DNA from 3 places in the Polycladomyces zharkentensis genome. Region 2 is predicted to be linked to each of the others. Evidence: predicted binding sites of a transcription regulator. Region 2 holds the regulator's gene; each other region holds the start of a gene.
The links. The regulator LexA, encoded in region 2, represses DNA repair genes until DNA is damaged. The targets are predictions, from matches to a motif close to CGAACATATGTTCG.
Positions count from the first base shown of each region.

Region 1: the regulator LexA is predicted to act here: its motif matches at 3,878-3,891, upstream of JQC72_RS04265 (YhjD family protein).
Region 3: the regulator LexA is predicted to act here: its motif matches at 4,074-4,087, upstream of recA (recombinase RecA).

Region 1 covers NZ_JAFHAP010000004.1:498,736-503,941, forward strand. The annotation lists gene JQC72_RS04235 (HAD family hydrolase) at 1-206, shown strand, start outside; gene JQC72_RS04240 (GDSL-type esterase/lipase family protein) at 288-944, opposite strand; gene spoVAD (stage V sporulation protein AD) at 941-1,990, opposite strand; gene spoVAC (stage V sporulation protein AC) at 2,005-2,463, opposite strand; gene JQC72_RS04255 (cupin domain-containing protein) at 2,734-3,078, opposite strand; gene JQC72_RS04260 (hypothetical protein) at 3,206-3,400, opposite strand; gene JQC72_RS04265 (YhjD family protein) at 3,421-3,822, opposite strand; gene JQC72_RS04270 (CBS domain-containing protein) at 4,092-4,520, opposite strand; gene JQC72_RS04275 (DUF421 domain-containing protein) at 4,584-5,206, opposite strand, start outside.
Region 2 covers NZ_JAFHAP010000008.1:311,641-316,846, forward strand. The annotation lists gene JQC72_RS08685 (YnfA family protein) at 304-630, opposite strand; gene lexA (transcriptional repressor LexA) at 1,592-2,221, shown strand; gene JQC72_RS08695 (hypothetical protein) at 2,337-2,708, opposite strand; gene JQC72_RS08700 (glycosyl hydrolase family 18 protein) at 2,974-4,155, shown strand; gene JQC72_RS16870 (SpoVA/SpoVAEb family sporulation membrane protein) at 4,300-4,365, opposite strand; gene JQC72_RS08710 (YhfM domain-containing protein) at 4,534-5,004, opposite strand; gene JQC72_RS08715 (aminoglycoside 6-adenylyltransferase) at 5,135-5,206, shown strand, end outside.
Region 3 covers NZ_JAFHAP010000008.1:92,443-97,648, forward strand. The annotation lists gene pgsA (CDP-diacylglycerol--glycerol-3-phosphate 3-phosphatidyltransferase) at 5-589, shown strand; gene JQC72_RS07715 (competence/damage-inducible protein A) at 613-1,854, shown strand; gene JQC72_RS07720 (DEAD/DEAH box helicase) at 1,864-3,447, shown strand; gene JQC72_RS07725 (metal-sulfur cluster assembly factor) at 3,680-3,976, opposite strand; gene recA (recombinase RecA) at 4,166-5,206, shown strand, end outside.

The sequences.
Region 1 (5,206 bases), on a different contig from region 2:
CGTTGGAGTTGATAAAACTTCCTGTTTCCGAACGAAACCGTCACCCGTTGCTTTCCGCATGTCTTGCTGCCCGGCTCCATCGGGAAGGTGTACCGACGGAGCTTCACGAAGCATGTCACCCCCAATATGTGATCTATACCTTGGATGAACTGCCGGAAATATGGGAGCAGGAAAGTGGGTCTGAGGGCATATCTGACAAGTGGTGAAATGGAGGGAACCCTTCCTCTGGGGAGTGACCGGGAAAGGGTTCCCCGGAAAGCCACTTTGATCGGATAGACAGCCACGGTCTAGGAGATGACTTTTGTCGATTGATCCGGCAGTCCTTCATCGCTTTCGACCCGTTCCGGGTCCGACGCCTGAATGAAAAGGCGGGCCAATTCGTCATGGCCTTTTTGGTTGGGATGCACTTCGTCGGCAAAATAATCATGACGATGGAGAAACGTGTCAAACGGGTCGACCCAATGAACGCCGTGTTGCCGGCACAACCGCTGGTATGCCTGGTTCATTGAGGTGATCAACCGGGTGGCCAGCCACAAGCTTTGCTCATAAGCGGGCAGGGGCAAATAAAACCCCAACAGATGGATCGTCGCCTCCGGATTGTACTGCCTGAGTAACCCCAGGATGCGATCCACTTGCTTTTGCACGCGCCGCATGGTACGCGTCAAACTGATGATGGAAACACCGTTCGTTTCATACGTTCGAATGAAATCGCAGCCACCCGTGGTTACGGTGATATGGGACATACGGGCAATCAACCGGCCGATTCCCGGATTTCCCAACATCGAAAACAGTTCCTCCGACGTCATTCCGGAAACGCCCCAGTTTCGCAACCGGCAATCCTCCGTGCGACGCAGGTGGTTGAAAAACTGCTCAACAAAAGGAACGCGAGCCCCAATACCTTCCGTTAACGAATCGCCCAAAGCCAAATAGGCGATCTCACTCATGACAATCCGCCGCTCCCTTCCTCCGCTGGCGGCATTTCCAAAGCCACTGCGTGGGCGATACACGGGATGGATTCGCCTTGTTGATAAGAAATCGGACTTAGCAAAGCACCCGTTGCAACCACCAGTACCCGCCGCCATGTACCCTGACGCATCTGCTTCAAAATGTGTCCGTAGGTCACCACCGCACTGCTCGCACATCCACTGCCGCCGGCAAAGACTTCATGACCCGGACTGTATATCATCAACCCGCAATCCCGAAACCGCTCACCGAGGTCATACCCCGCCTGCTGAAGCAGATCGGCGGCGATGGGGTGTCCCACTTTGGCCAAATCGCCGGTGACGATCAAGTCGTAATCTTCCGGACTGCGACCCGTATCTTGGAAATGAGTCTGAATCGTGTCAACAGCGGCAGGAGCCATCGCCGTTCCCAAATCAAAGGGATTTTTCACACCCCGATCGACCACTTTTCCAATGGTGGCATAGCGGATGACGGGACCGTCTCCGCCCCGTCCGACCACGGCTGCTCCGGCTCCGGTCACCGTCCACTGTGCCGTGTCCGTTTTCTGTCCTCCGTATTCCGTCGGATAACGGTATTGTTTTTCCGCAGTGGCGTTGTGACTGCTGACGCCGGCCACTGCATAGGGCGTATACCCTCCATCCACCAACGCCGCCGCCAACGACAAAGACAGCATGGAAGTGGAGCAGGCACCATACACGCCCATAAACGGCATTTGGTGAGTTTTGGCCGAGAAGGATGAGGTGATATTCTGGTTCAACAGGTCACCCGCCAGATAGGCCGGAATGTCCGATGTCTGCAATCCGGCTTTTTCCACGGCCGTGGCGACCGCATCCTCCAACATCTTCCGCTCGGCTTTTTCCCATGTGTCCTGCCCGGCGTACAGATCCGTGTAAATGATGTCGTAGTCATCCTTCAGCAATCCTTCGCCTTCTTTTGGCCCCACCACCGCTGCGCTGGACAAGATTCGAACACCCGACGGATAAACCCATGTACTTCTTCCCAGTGCTTTCGTTCCGTTGGTCGCCATTGCCCACCCTCCTTTCACGAAAAGAACAACGTGCGAATAATCCCGATGAAAAAGGCGGCCACCACGCCGAACACGATGACCGATCCGGCCAATTTAAACATATTGCCGCCAATGCCGAGCACCCATCCTTCCGAGCGGTGTTCCAACGCCGCAGATACGATGGAGTTGGCAAAACCGGTCACAGGCACCGCCGTTCCCGCTCCGGCCCACTGTCCGATCTTGTCGAACACGCCCAATCCGGTAAGCACGGCAGCGATGAAGATCAGGGTGGCCACGGTCGGGTCCCCCGCCTTGTCCGGTTTAAAATGAAAAACATGAATGTACATGTTTTGCAGCAATTGACCGATTACACAAATCAAGCCACCGACCACAAAGGCTTTCAAACAGTTTCGAAACAATTGAGGTTGGGGTTGATACTGTTTCGCCACTTGCTGGTATTGTTCGTTTTGCGCTTGCTCCTCAGCCTGATGCATGGCTTGCTGTTCCGCTTGTTGTTCTTGGTTACTCATATTCGCATCGCACTCCCTCATCAACGATCGCTTTCATATCGTGCGATGAAACCGAAGATTTTATGCGGTGGACATCCGGAAAAGGAGTTTGACGGTCACTTGAAATGGATCAGGCACACCCTGCAAAGCCGATGAACAAAAAAAGGCACGTTTTCCCGTCCGGCAATCGCATTCCGGTCGGGTAAACGCGCCTCCTGCTAGGCCATCATGAAACCAATATATGTGGAACGGCTGTCACTGGGCCGTCACTTTGGCTGTCGGATTGCTGACTTCCAAGCCCCGTGCGGAGGTGATCAGCAAGGTACAACCGTCTTCCGTCGTGGCAGTTTCGCTCACACCGGGAGGAGCATAGTAATAGTCCCCTTGTTCCAAACGAAATTTTCCAAGTTGCACGCTTCCTTCGATGACATACACTTCTTCTCCACCGACGTGTTCATGCATCGGAAAACGGCCACCGGACTCCAACTTCAGCAAAATGCTGTATTCATCGCCGCTTTTTCGCAGATAGCTCAGTTGCACCCCTTTTCCCATCGGAATCCAGTCACTGCCACCCTTGCGGATTACATAGGGCCCCTCCATTGATTTTGCAACCCCCTTCGCCATTTGGGTTCATTGTACTGCAAATTCGGGATATGATTCAACTGACGAAAGCAAACTTTTTGCAAGAAAAAGAGGGGAGTCTCTCCCCTATTCTCAATTTTCATCCTTATCGAGCGCGCCGACGGAACAGATCAATCCCGCCAAGCAGGATGTTAGCCAGACCGAATCCAAACACACCCCAACCGCACGGATGGGCGGAACGGGTTGTACGGAACCAGTTTTTCCGTTTGCGGTTGATCAGTGAGACACCCAGTGCAGAAACCAATGTACCCAGCATGACGGGAATCAGACCTTTTCTCATGACACATCCTCCCTTCGTGTTTAATGTGACCGAGTCCGGCGTGTTTGTTGTCTGGTATTTTTGCCCTCCCGCCAAAACGAGCGAAGCCACTCTTCACATTCACTGCGGAGCCATTCGTTGTCAAACCAGTGCCGATAGAAAAAACCGCGGAACCGCGCCTGCACTTCCCTCGCATCCGACCACTGGCGCACCTCCACGATGTGCCCTCCGCATCTTCGCAGTTGCCGGCGGCATTGCATCCGCTCCTGTTCCACGCGCTGAATGACCTCCGCCATCGTTTCCTTCCACACTCTGCCAAGCTTTAACGGGAGACGCTCCATCCCACGTTGATCGATTTCCAGTGCGCGGGCCAGTACGTCCAATACCACCAGCTGCTTGATGAGATTAGCGAATCGGTTGTATTCCTCCGGCGGAATCATCATGGACATCACCTGCCTGGCCATTACACCCGTATCATTTCACGTTTTTTATTATATGCGAACATATGTTTTGATAACGACGGAAATGATATCCAAAAATAAGCGAACGCCGCCTTCTGTCCCCATAATGGGACATGAAAAGGCGACGTGCCGTATTTATCCCGTGCTCCAATCCCAACGGGATGGGTTGATATTTTCCCTCGCTGCTGTTTAAAAGGGGATCGTGGGAAAATGATCATTCTCGCCTGGGTTGGTGCATCACGATGACAACGTTACATTTGCGGCTTGCTGGGCTCGGAAATGTTGCTCAATGCCTGACCCGCTTGATCGGAAAACGGTTCACGAACCGCCATGTCCCCGATCGCCACAACCCCGACCATTTGCCCGTTGTCCACCACAGGCAGACGACGGATTTGATGCTGGGCCATCAGCTGGGAGGCCTCTGCCACCGACATGTCCGGATGGCCCGTGACCGGGTTGCTGGTCATGATGTCGCTCGCCCTCAGGGAATTGGGTTGCCGTTCTGCGATGCAGCGCAGAACCAGATCGCGATCGGTGATGACTCCTTGCAACGCGCCGTTTTCAACAACCGGAATCATCCCGACGTTGTGCTGTTTCATCAGGTTGGCCACTTCATATACGTTGTCTTGCGGCGTAACGTAAGCCACTTGTTGGGTCATGATATCTCTCAGTTGTCCCATGCAGGATTCCTCCTTTTTTCATGCTGCTTTGCTTATTGTGGCGTGCAGGTGTGCGTTTTATTCTCAGGCCTGATCGTTGCGCACATCCACATAGAGCGTGCCGTCCGACTGCAAGCTGGCGTAAAAGACATCACGAAGGGACTGCACCCCTTTTTGCGCCCGGATTTGGTTCATGAGCCACTGTCCGTTCTTGCCGGCCTTTTGCAGGTTTTCGTAGATGACCTGGCCATCGATTACCAATTCCATCGGCATATTGGCGGGATCCGGCGGTTTGGCCAAGCTGTCTTTGGTTAGCGGCTGATATTGCGGTTTCAGCATCACCGTGATTTGTCCGTTGTTTTCCAATACGGCCTGCTGAACTTGGGATATGTCGAATACGCCTTTTTGTCGCAACAGTTCCATCACTTCGTCGAAATGAAACCGGTTTTTTTTCAGATTTTCCTCCATGATCTGGCCGTTTTGGATGACGATGACCGGGTCCCCCTCGAGCCAGCGGCGGGCTTTGCGATTTTTCAGCGAGATATACGACAACAGCAAGGTCAACCCCCCGAACAACACCAGTCCGATCAGATGCTGCCACGTATGCTGGTCGATGTCGGTCGCCAGTGTGGCCGCAATCGACCCGAATGTGATCCCGTTGATATATTCGAAATACGTCATCTGGGCGATCTGTTGTTTCCCGAGAA
Region 2 (5,206 bases):
TTGTTTGGATCCTTGTAACTGTGGTGGGACGGTAGCATCGTCTCCTTGGGAAGCATATGTGGATCGTTTGGCTGTTAGGAGGAAAGAAATGAGTCTGCGGTGCATATGGATCATCTTTGTGGTTTGTTATGCAAACCTGTATGTAATATTATACGGTTTGTTGAAATCATGACAGCAGAAAGATTGCATTAATTCCCACTTCTTCTACATCATATCATAGATATTGGAACTTGTAACAAGCGAAAAACACATGGATGAAAAGGGGGTAGAAAGAAAAAATACCGAGCCGGCAAAGTATTTCCCCTAGCTCCGCGGTCCCCACAGCATCACGGACACCCCAATCAAGCAGATCCCTGCTCCAATCCAGTCATAAAAATCGGGGGTCTTCTTATCGATGACCCATCCCCACAAAACGGACATAACAATGAACACTCCCCCGTAAGCAGCGTAAACCCGCCCAAAGGAAGGGAAAGATTGAAAAGTGGCGATTACCCCGTACAAGGCCAAGGTAAGCCCGCCAACCATTCCCCAGTAAAACGGCTTTCCCTCCCGTAACCAAAGCCAGATCAGGTATCCTCCGCCTATTTCCGCCAAACCGGCAAGAAAAAACAAAATCGCTGCCTGAATCATTGGTTTGTTCACCCCATCCATTTACCAAGCCGGTCTTCAAAGAAAAGCCTGGTTCCTTCTCCGATCCACGCGATCGGCTGATCAAAGGATTCCAATGCCCGGACCGCAGCTTGCGCATTGGTAGCTTTGGAGTCATTATAATACGCGACACCTTCCACCCCGGATTACGTGATCGTCACGGCAATTCTGTTACTGCTGGCCATCGGGGTTGTCATGGTGTACAGCGCCAGTGCCGCCTATTCGTATCATCTTGCCGCCAACGTTAACTGCGAATCGGCCAACATAGTATAACATTCAAAAGGGGTCCATATGAAGGATAAGTGAATCATCATGGCCGGAAGCAGAATTCGGTATGGTGGGGCATATGCTTGCTCTTACTCTCTCTCATCCTCCTTCACAGAATGATATATACAGTGAAGGAGGTGTCTTCTTCATGTGTTTGCCATGCACCAGTAAACGTTAGATTCACTCAGTCAGCAACGGTGTACGCGTCGGTGGTCGTGTCCCGATCGCTACCCAACAATCTGTCCGAAGTACCGCTAATGCTCTTGTGGGCAAAGTGGTGATAGTCCGTACCACATTGGGATCGTTTGTCGGTTGCCTTCTTGGTGTGTCACGAAGGAGCATTCGGTTACTTGTCTTCAACGGGGTTTTCTTCATGTCCATGACAATCCCCAGACGGATCATTTTTTCCATTTTTCGCTTCCCTTGCCCATAAATCTCGGCGGTCATCCCCGGTTATCTGGGGCTTTTTTTACTCTATAACAGGAGGCAATCCGAAGGGGCGATATTGTCGAAGCATCAGACTTACCACTCCAGAGGTATCACTAAAGGGAAGTATGTCAATCGTGGAGGCATGTTTTCCGGAACACATATTCCGGGGAACTGATGTTTGTTCTTTGGAGCAGATTCGTGTATACTGGAGAAAATGGGAAACATCATCGACTAGGAGTTGAGGGTGATGACAACGCGACTCTCCTCGCGGCAAAAGGCAATCTTGGACTACATAAAGAAATCGGTCAAAGAGAGGGGATATCCACCGTCTGTTCGCGAAATCGGAGAAGCAGTGGGCTTGGCGTCCAGCTCGACGGTACATGGTCATCTTGCCCGTTTGGAAAAGAAGGGGTTCATTCGACGCGATCCCACCAAACCGCGGGCCATTGAACTATTGGATCGCGGTGATCCGGAGGAAACGGTCCGCTCCTCTGACACCGTATTGGTACCGCTGGTCGGGAAAGTCACCGCGGGGGAACCGATCACTGCCATCGAAAATGTGGAAGAATACCTCCCTCTCCCTCGTCGCCTGGTCGGCAATGCAGAACGGGCGTTTGTCTTGTCCGTTCACGGCAACAGTATGATCAACGCCGGTATTCTCGACGGTGACCATGTGGTGGTGCGTCAGCAGAACACCGCCGAAAACGGGGATATCGTCGTGGCGATGACCCATGACGGGGAAGCCACCGTAAAACGCTTCTACAAAGAAAAGGATCATATCCGCCTGCAACCGGAAAACGACGAGATGGAACCGATCCGCCTGACAAGTGTCAGTATTTTGGGGAAAGTAATCGGGGTATTCCGGGAAATTCATTGAGAAACAGAGAAGTGACTGAGGCCATCAACAAACCCAGCGGAAATAACGCTGGGTTTGTCATTGTTGCAGCCTCAGTTTTCTCCTGTCAATTTACAACATTGATGCAAGAACACCACTACGCGTCTAAAGGATCAATTCCTGCTTTTTCGGCTTCCTTGATCCGCTTTATGAGTTTCTCCAATGGAATACCCGCATAATTGGTACTCGTATAATCCAGCTGATACACAAAACCGGCTGCGGACCTCGACTCCGTAAGTGGATGGATCTCCAGTTTCCATCCATTCAAATCATGTGCAAGATGCTCCTTTTGCTCCTCATTCTCGATTGCAAAAAATGCAACTCCTCCGGGACGGTCCACAAAATGATCGTGATACACACAATGACCTCTTTTTTTGTCCCCGATATAATCATTAAATAAAGCATTTGCTTCTCTTAGCTTCAATTGTTCAGGAGCGTTGGCGACTACAAGATAACACCGGGGTTTCATTATTTTCACCTCCTTGTATCGCAAATGAAAAATGAATGAACATTTTCGATCACACAAAAGGGAAATCCTTCTCCGGTACACAGTAGCCAACTCTGAGATTTGTAATGATACCCTTATGGAACGAAGGGTAAGAGTGGACCATTGTCTCCAAAAAGGATGTCTGCCCTGGAGAATCACCCACCCCAACAACACATCAGCAACCGTGAATAAAAAGACGAGAATAAGAAAAGCCTGATATTTGAACAAACCAAAATGGGTGATAAAGATGAGAAAAGGTTATCTGATCTTCATCGCATTGGTCCTACTTTTGGCGGGATGCAATCCAACCAAACAAAGCAGGGAAGCAAATCCTCGTCCCAAGCAGCTGAGCAATCAGGCTGCTCATCCGGAAACAGTGCCCATGGAGAGCAGAGGCAGGATACTCCCTGACAAAAGAGGGGATCATAACCTCCCAACCAACGCATCCAAACCCCGCATTGAGTCCATTGGCTTTTTGGAACCGGTCAACCCCGTGCAAGCAGTTTCCGATGTCAATGAAGCCGGTCGGAACTTGACTTACATCGGTTTTTTCAGTTACCGCGTTCAACCCAATGGAGATTTGATTCCTTTAAATGATGCGATCCCCTTGTCAGCCGCCAAACGGAACCGTGCAGTCCCGATGTTGGTGATCACCAACTTCGCTAATGGAAATTTCCAGCCGGATATCGCTCACCGGATCTTTACGGACCCCACGGCGTCTCAACGGCTGATTCAAAACGTAATCCGTGTCATGAAGCAAAAGGGATACCGTGCCTTAAACATAGACTTTGAACACATCCGCGAAAAAGATCGGCAGCTGTACAATGGATTTTTGGCGAGATTCGTGCCACAGATCAAAAAGGAAGGCTATCCGGTATCCACCGCCCTGGCTCCAAAATCCAGTGACAAACAGGCTGGTCCTTGGCATGGTGCCCATGATTATGCCTTCCATGGAAAAATAGCGGATTTTGTCATTTTGATGACCTATGAATGGGGTTGGACCGGCGGACCTCCCATGGCCGTTTCTCCGATCCCTCAGGTTCGTAAAGTCGTGAATTATGCCGTTTCCAAGATCCCTCGGGAAAAGATCATCATGGGAGCGCCGCTGTACGGTTATGACTGGACCCTGCCATACAAAAAAGGCGGCCCCCCGGCTAAACGGGTGTCGCCGCAGGAAGCCGAGACTTTTGCTCACATGAAGTCGCTGAAAATCCAATACAATAACCGAGATCAAGCTCCGTACTTTTTCTACACGGATCAACGGGGCAAAAAACACGTGGTCTGGTTTGAAAACGCACAGAGTGCCCAAGCCAAATTCAACTTGATCAAGGAGTATCGGCTTCGGGGGATCGGCTATTGGGTTCTGGGCGAGGATTTCCCCAGGAACTGGTCCCTGCTGCAAGATAACTTCAACATCCGTAAGTATTGAATCAAAAAGGGAAAGGGCAACCGACGTAATTGCGACCATTACGTATCCACCGGAACAAGAACCCCGTATAAACATGCGGGGTTCTTGTACAAAAACGAAACACGATCGCAGAAATTCATGCTGGCGGTGTATGCGGGGGAAGCTTCAACCGTCCATCATTAGCTGTCCGATGACACAAATCAGCCCTCCCACTACAAATGCCCACAGCATGGGCAATGCAGGGAATAATTTCTTTCCGTTGATAACTGATGGATGACAGCAAAGCTCCTGTTGCCACGGACGATTCACACCTTGCGCTTTTCCCCTTCTCATTTGGTTCAACACATGTTCATACGTTACAATAGCCGAACAACAGCTTCCGCTGCTCCCGATAAATCATCAAACCGCAATTCCCGAATCGGTCTTGCGGAAGTTTGAAACCGTGTTTCGCCAACAAATCAACCGGTCTACCCATGCGGAATAACAGAATAAAATTTCTCTTAACTGCTTCGCTTGATCCGCTTTCATCAATGTTCCATACGTAGATCCTTTTGCAGAAACCCTTATGAATTCAGCATTTCCGTATTTGCCAAACCAAACAAGATACGTCTCTTTCTCCTTGTTCTCGTAATTCACTTGGAAACGGGCATCCTCTTTTCTGGACATTGACGGATTTGTTCCTTCTTTCCAATTGACGTTCTCTACAATCGTCATTACCTTTTCAACGATCTTCGTTTCATCAATCGTTGTTTTGTATCCATTCGTTTTTTGAATCACAATTGCAATGGGTTTTCTTGCAGGCATTTCACTGCAACCCACTAACCCGAGCAACAGCACACAGAAACATAGCAAAAACGAAATTTTACGCATTTCAATTCAACCCCTTAATCGGAACATCTCAAAAACCGTCTTGGATGAAGACAGCCAGAACCGCTCTTGGGCGGGATCACGGAATATGCTACAATCCAAAAACAAAAGAGATTGAATGGGGGGGAGAACAATGAGAAGTGAAAAGGAAATGCTCGATTTGATACTGAATTTTGCGAATGATGATAAACGGATCCGCGCGGTC
Region 3 (5,206 bases), 220 kb from region 2:
TGACGTGAATTTGGCAAATAAAATTACCCTGGCGCGGATATTTCTGGTTCCGGTTGTAATGATTTTTTTGCTGGTCCGGCTGAATTTGGGCGTGATTCGATTCGGCGGCGGGGAGATCACGATTAGTGAAATCATTGCAGCCGTTATTTTCATCTTGGCGGCGATTACCGACGGCTTGGACGGATATATCGCACGAAAAAAGAAACTGGTGACCAATTTGGGGAAATTTTTAGATCCGCTGGCGGACAAACTGCTGATTTCCGCGGCATTGATTTCCTTGGTGGAAATGCAGCGTTTGGAGGCATGGATCGCGATTGTCATCATCAGCCGGGAGTTTGCCGTCACGGGACTGCGGTTGGTGGCGGCGGCGGAAGGTCAGGTCATCGCGGCCAGTGTGCTGGGGAAATTGAAAACCATCGTGCAGATCGTTGCGATCGTGGTGTTGATCGTCAACAATTTCCCGTTTTCCACCATCGCGTTCCCTTTTGACGAGATTATCACCTGGGTGGCGGTGATCATCACCTTGCTGTCGGGAATTGATTATTTCTCCAAAAACTATCAGGTGATTCGCTTCTCCAAAAGCCGTTGACAAAAGAGAAAGGAAGAGGAGTATTGCGCGCCGAAATCATCGCAGTGGGAACGGAGCTGTTGTTGGGACATACCCTGAATACACATGCCTCGTATTTGTCCCGGGAGTGTTCGGAGCTGGGGATCGGCGTTTATTACCATATCACTGTGGGAGACAATCGTGACCGGTTGAAAGAGGTGATCCGGACAGCGCGTGAGCGTTCGGACCTTGTGATCTTGACGGGCGGATTGGGTCCGACCGAAGACGACCTCACCAAGGAAACGGTGGCGGAAGTGTTGGGAATTGAGCTGGTGGAACACCCGCCCACCAGACGCTGGATTGAGGACCTGTTTCGCCAAAGAGGGTTGCCTGTCCCAACCGGCAACTACAAACAAGCCCTCGTTTTTCCGCAAGGCACGGTTTTCCCCAATGATCGCGGTACTGCACCCGGGCTGGCCGTTTCGCATGAAGGGGTTACCTATGTGATGTTGCCGGGGCCGCCACATGAGTTGATCCCGATGTTTGAAACGCGGGTGAAACCGTTTTTGATCTCCCTGTTGCCTGAAAAAGAGGTGATCCATTCGCAGGTGCTCCGGTTTTTCGGCATCGGGGAGTCTCACTTGGAGGAGCGGATCAAGGATCTGATCGACGGGCAGACCAATCCGACCATTGCCCCTTACGCGAAACGAGGGGAAGTCACCATTCGCCTCACCGCCAAAGCGTCAAGCGTACAGGAAGCGGAAGAACGGATCGCGCCCGTCCGGCAGGCGATATTGGACAGAGTGGGAGCGTATTGTTACAGTGAGCGGGACGAAACGTTGGAACAGGTGACGGTAAATCGGTTGCGCGACCGCGGTCAGACGCTGGCATTGGCGGAAAGTTGCACGGGCGGGCTGGTGGCACAGATGATCACATCGGTTCCGGGGGCAAGCGAAGTGTTCAAAGGCGGTGTGGTCTGCTATACCAACGAAGCGAAAGAGCGGATGTTGCAGGTGCCGCGGCATATCATTGACGCGCACGGGGCGATCAGCATGGAAACGGCTTGCACCTTGGCGGAACAGGCTGCACGGCAAATGGACGCCGATTGGGGGCTGAGTGTAACGGGTGTCGCCGGCCCGTCACCCGCGGAGGAGAAACCGGTCGGGCTGATCTATGTCGGTCTTGCTGAGAAAGGACGTCCCACCCGTGCCTACCGTTTTACGTTCCGCGGAACCCGGGAGGAGATCCGGGTTCGTGCTGCCAAGCAGATGCTGTTTCTTCTTCAGGAACGAATTAAAGAAAGGTGAACAGACAACATGAAGTCATTTGAACGATTTGATTTGGATCCCGCCATTCTCAAGGGGATCCGTGATATGGGATTTGAAGAACCCTCTCCGATTCAGGCCGCTTGTATCCCGGCTGTTTTACGGGGAGAAGACGTGATCGGACAAGCACAGACGGGAACGGGAAAGACGGCGGCGTTCGGGATTCCCGTATTGGAGCGGATCGACTCGCGACGTCGAGTGGTGCAAAGCCTGATTTTGGCGCCTACCCGCGAACTGGCCATACAAGTGTCCGAGGAATTGCGGAAAATCGGCCGACCGAAACGGGTTCGCACGTTGCCCATTTATGGGGGACAGCCGATCGGACGGCAGATCAAAGCGCTGCAGCAAGGCGTACACGTTGTGATCGGAACACCGGGACGGGTGCTGGATCATTTGCGGCGCGGCACGTTGAGCCTGGAACATGTCGAAATCATGGTGTTGGATGAAGCGGACGAAATGCTGGACATGGGCTTTATCGACGACATCGAAGCGGTGATGGAATATTTGCCGCAGCACCGGCAGTTGCTTCTTTTCTCCGCCACCATGCCACCGGGTATTCGCAGCTTGTCGCAAAAATATATGCGCAAACCTCGCTATATCACGGTCAATCGGGGCGAAGTGACGGTGCCGGCGATTGAGCAAGCCTACTATCGCGTGCTGGAGAGCGCCAAGCTGGACGCGTTGTGCCGGATTCTGGACAGTGAGGATGTGGACCTGGCCATCATATTCTGCCGCACCAAAAAGAACGTCGATGAACTGGCCGAAAACCTGCAGGCCAGAGGCTATATGGCCGGCGGCCTTCATGGCGACCTGGCCCAATCCCAGCGTGACCGGGTGATGAGCGCTTTCCGCAAAGGGGAGATTGAATTACTGGTGGCCACTGATGTGGCCGCGCGCGGGATCGATGTCGGCAGTGTGTCCCATGTGATCAACTACGACATTCCGCAGGACGTGGAAAGTTACGTTCACCGCATCGGCCGGACGGGCCGCGCGGGCAGGACCGGTATGGCGTTGACGCTCGTTACGCCGCGGGAGATGAAGCAGTTGCGCGCCATCGAAGAGGAGATCGGTCGGGGGCTGGAATCGCGCGAACTGCCCACCTTGGAAGAAGTGGCGCAAAAACAGCAGCGTGCCTGGATGGCCGAGGTGGAGGCCGTGATCGAATCGGGTGAAGATCGTACATTGTTTGAGGAGCTGTACCGCAAGCTGGCAACGAGGCACGCTCCGGAGGCGATCGCCGTGGCCGCCTTGCAGCTGGCATTTGCCGATCGGTTCGCTACCGGTACCGATGCAGCCTACGACTTCGGTGAAACGGGTGCTTCACCGGGGATGGTGCGATTTTTCATCAATGTGGGCAAAAACGTCAACATGCGTCCGCAGGAACTGGTCAAAGTCATCTCGGAATATGCGGGCATTTCCAGTAAGGACGTGGGGCGGATCAACATCTACGATCGCTTCTCTTTTGTGGAAGTGCCGGAGGAAGCGGCGCCGTTCGTGTTTGAGGCGTTGCGCCAGTCCAAAATCAACGGCGCACGGGTCAACTTGGAACCGGCTCGTCCGCGTAACCGTTCATAACCCTGAAAAACAAAACCCCGTCTCTGTGGACGGGGCGATTCAGGTACGCCGTTTTCCCTCTCACTCCTGTTTCTGCGCGCCAAGGACGCGCGTGGGAAAACGGCCACCCTCTTTTGGGAGAGCGGGTCCGAATTTCCCGTCGAGCGACTCTGGCTGTTGCCACAGAGCGGAGACGGGAAATCGAAGCCCCGCGGAACTTTGTAACAAACCCCGTCACTTGCGACGGGGTTTGTTACTGGATGCCCAGTGCGATTTTGGCGTACCGGGACATCCGGTCCTTTGTCCATGGCGGATTCCACACGATGTTGACCTCCACGTCCCGGACACCGTCCACTTTTTTGACCGCCTCCGTCACCTGGTCGTTGATCGTGCCGGCCAGCGGGCATCCCATGGCGGTCAGCGTCATCGTGATTTTGACGTTGCCGTCATCGTCGATATCCACGCCGTATACGAGTCCAAGGTTGACGATGTCGATGCCCAGTTCGGGGTCTTCGACCTCACCCAGTCGTTCCATGATCTCCTCTTTCATCCGTTCTTTATCCAATGATCATCACTCCCGATCGTCGTAGTTGCTTTTTTCATTACTGTACCACAACCGTGTATGCATCAAACCGGATTTGGAACGGCGAATAAATGTTCGCAAAATCTCTTGGCAAAGAATCCAAAACGATGTATGATGAGGATACGAGGCGAAACGAGACAAGGAGTGATACGATACATGTCCGACCGTCGTCAAGCGTTGGAAATGGCACTGAGACAGATCGAAAAGCAGTTTGGAAAAGGCTCGATCATGCGGATGGGGGAAGCGGCCGCGACCCAGGTGGAGACGATTTCCAGCGGATCGATCGCGTTGGATATCGCGTTGGGTGTGGGCGGATATCCCCGTGGCCGGATCATTGAAGTATACGGACCGGAGTCTTCGGGTAAAACGACCGTGGCACTTCATGCAATCGCCGAAGTACAGCGCGTCGGGGGCCAAGCCGCATTTATCGACGCCGAGCATGCGTTGGACCCGGTGTATGCCCAAAAGCTGGGTGTCAACATTGATGAACTGTTGCTGTCCCAACCGGACACGGGAGAGCAGGCGTTGGAGATCGCCGAGGCACTGGTGAGAAGCGGAGCGATCGATATCATCGTCATCGACTCGGTGGCCGCGTTGGTTCCCAAAGCGGAAATTGAAGGGGAGATGGGGGACTCCCACGTCGGTTTGCAGGCCCGTCTGATGTCGCAGGCACTGCGGAAGCTGTCCGGTGCGATCAGCAAATCGAGGACGATCGCGATTTTCATCAACCAAATCCGGGAAAAAGTGGGGGTCATGTTCGGCAACCCGGAAACCACTCCCGGCGGTCGGGCATTGAAATTCTACTCCAGCATCCGCCTGGAAGTGCGTCGTGCGGAGACGATCAAGCAAGGAAACGAGATGGTGGGCAGCCGAACCAAGATCAAAGTGGTGAAAAACAAGGTGGCCCCGCCGTTCAAGCAAGCCGACGTGGACATCATGTACGGCGAAGGGATCTCCAAAGAAGGCAGCATTCTGGACATCGCCACCGAGTTGGACATCATCAGCAAGAGCGGCGCTTGGTATTCGTTTGAGGGTGAACGTCTGGGACAGGGACGGGAAAACGCGAAACAATTCCTCAAAGAAAACGCGGAGTTGTGCGCGAGGATCGAAGCCAGCATCCGTGCCCACTTCGGCTTGGCCGAACCGAAAAAACCCGAAGCTGCCCAGGAGTCCGGAGATCAAGCCGAGCAACTGGAA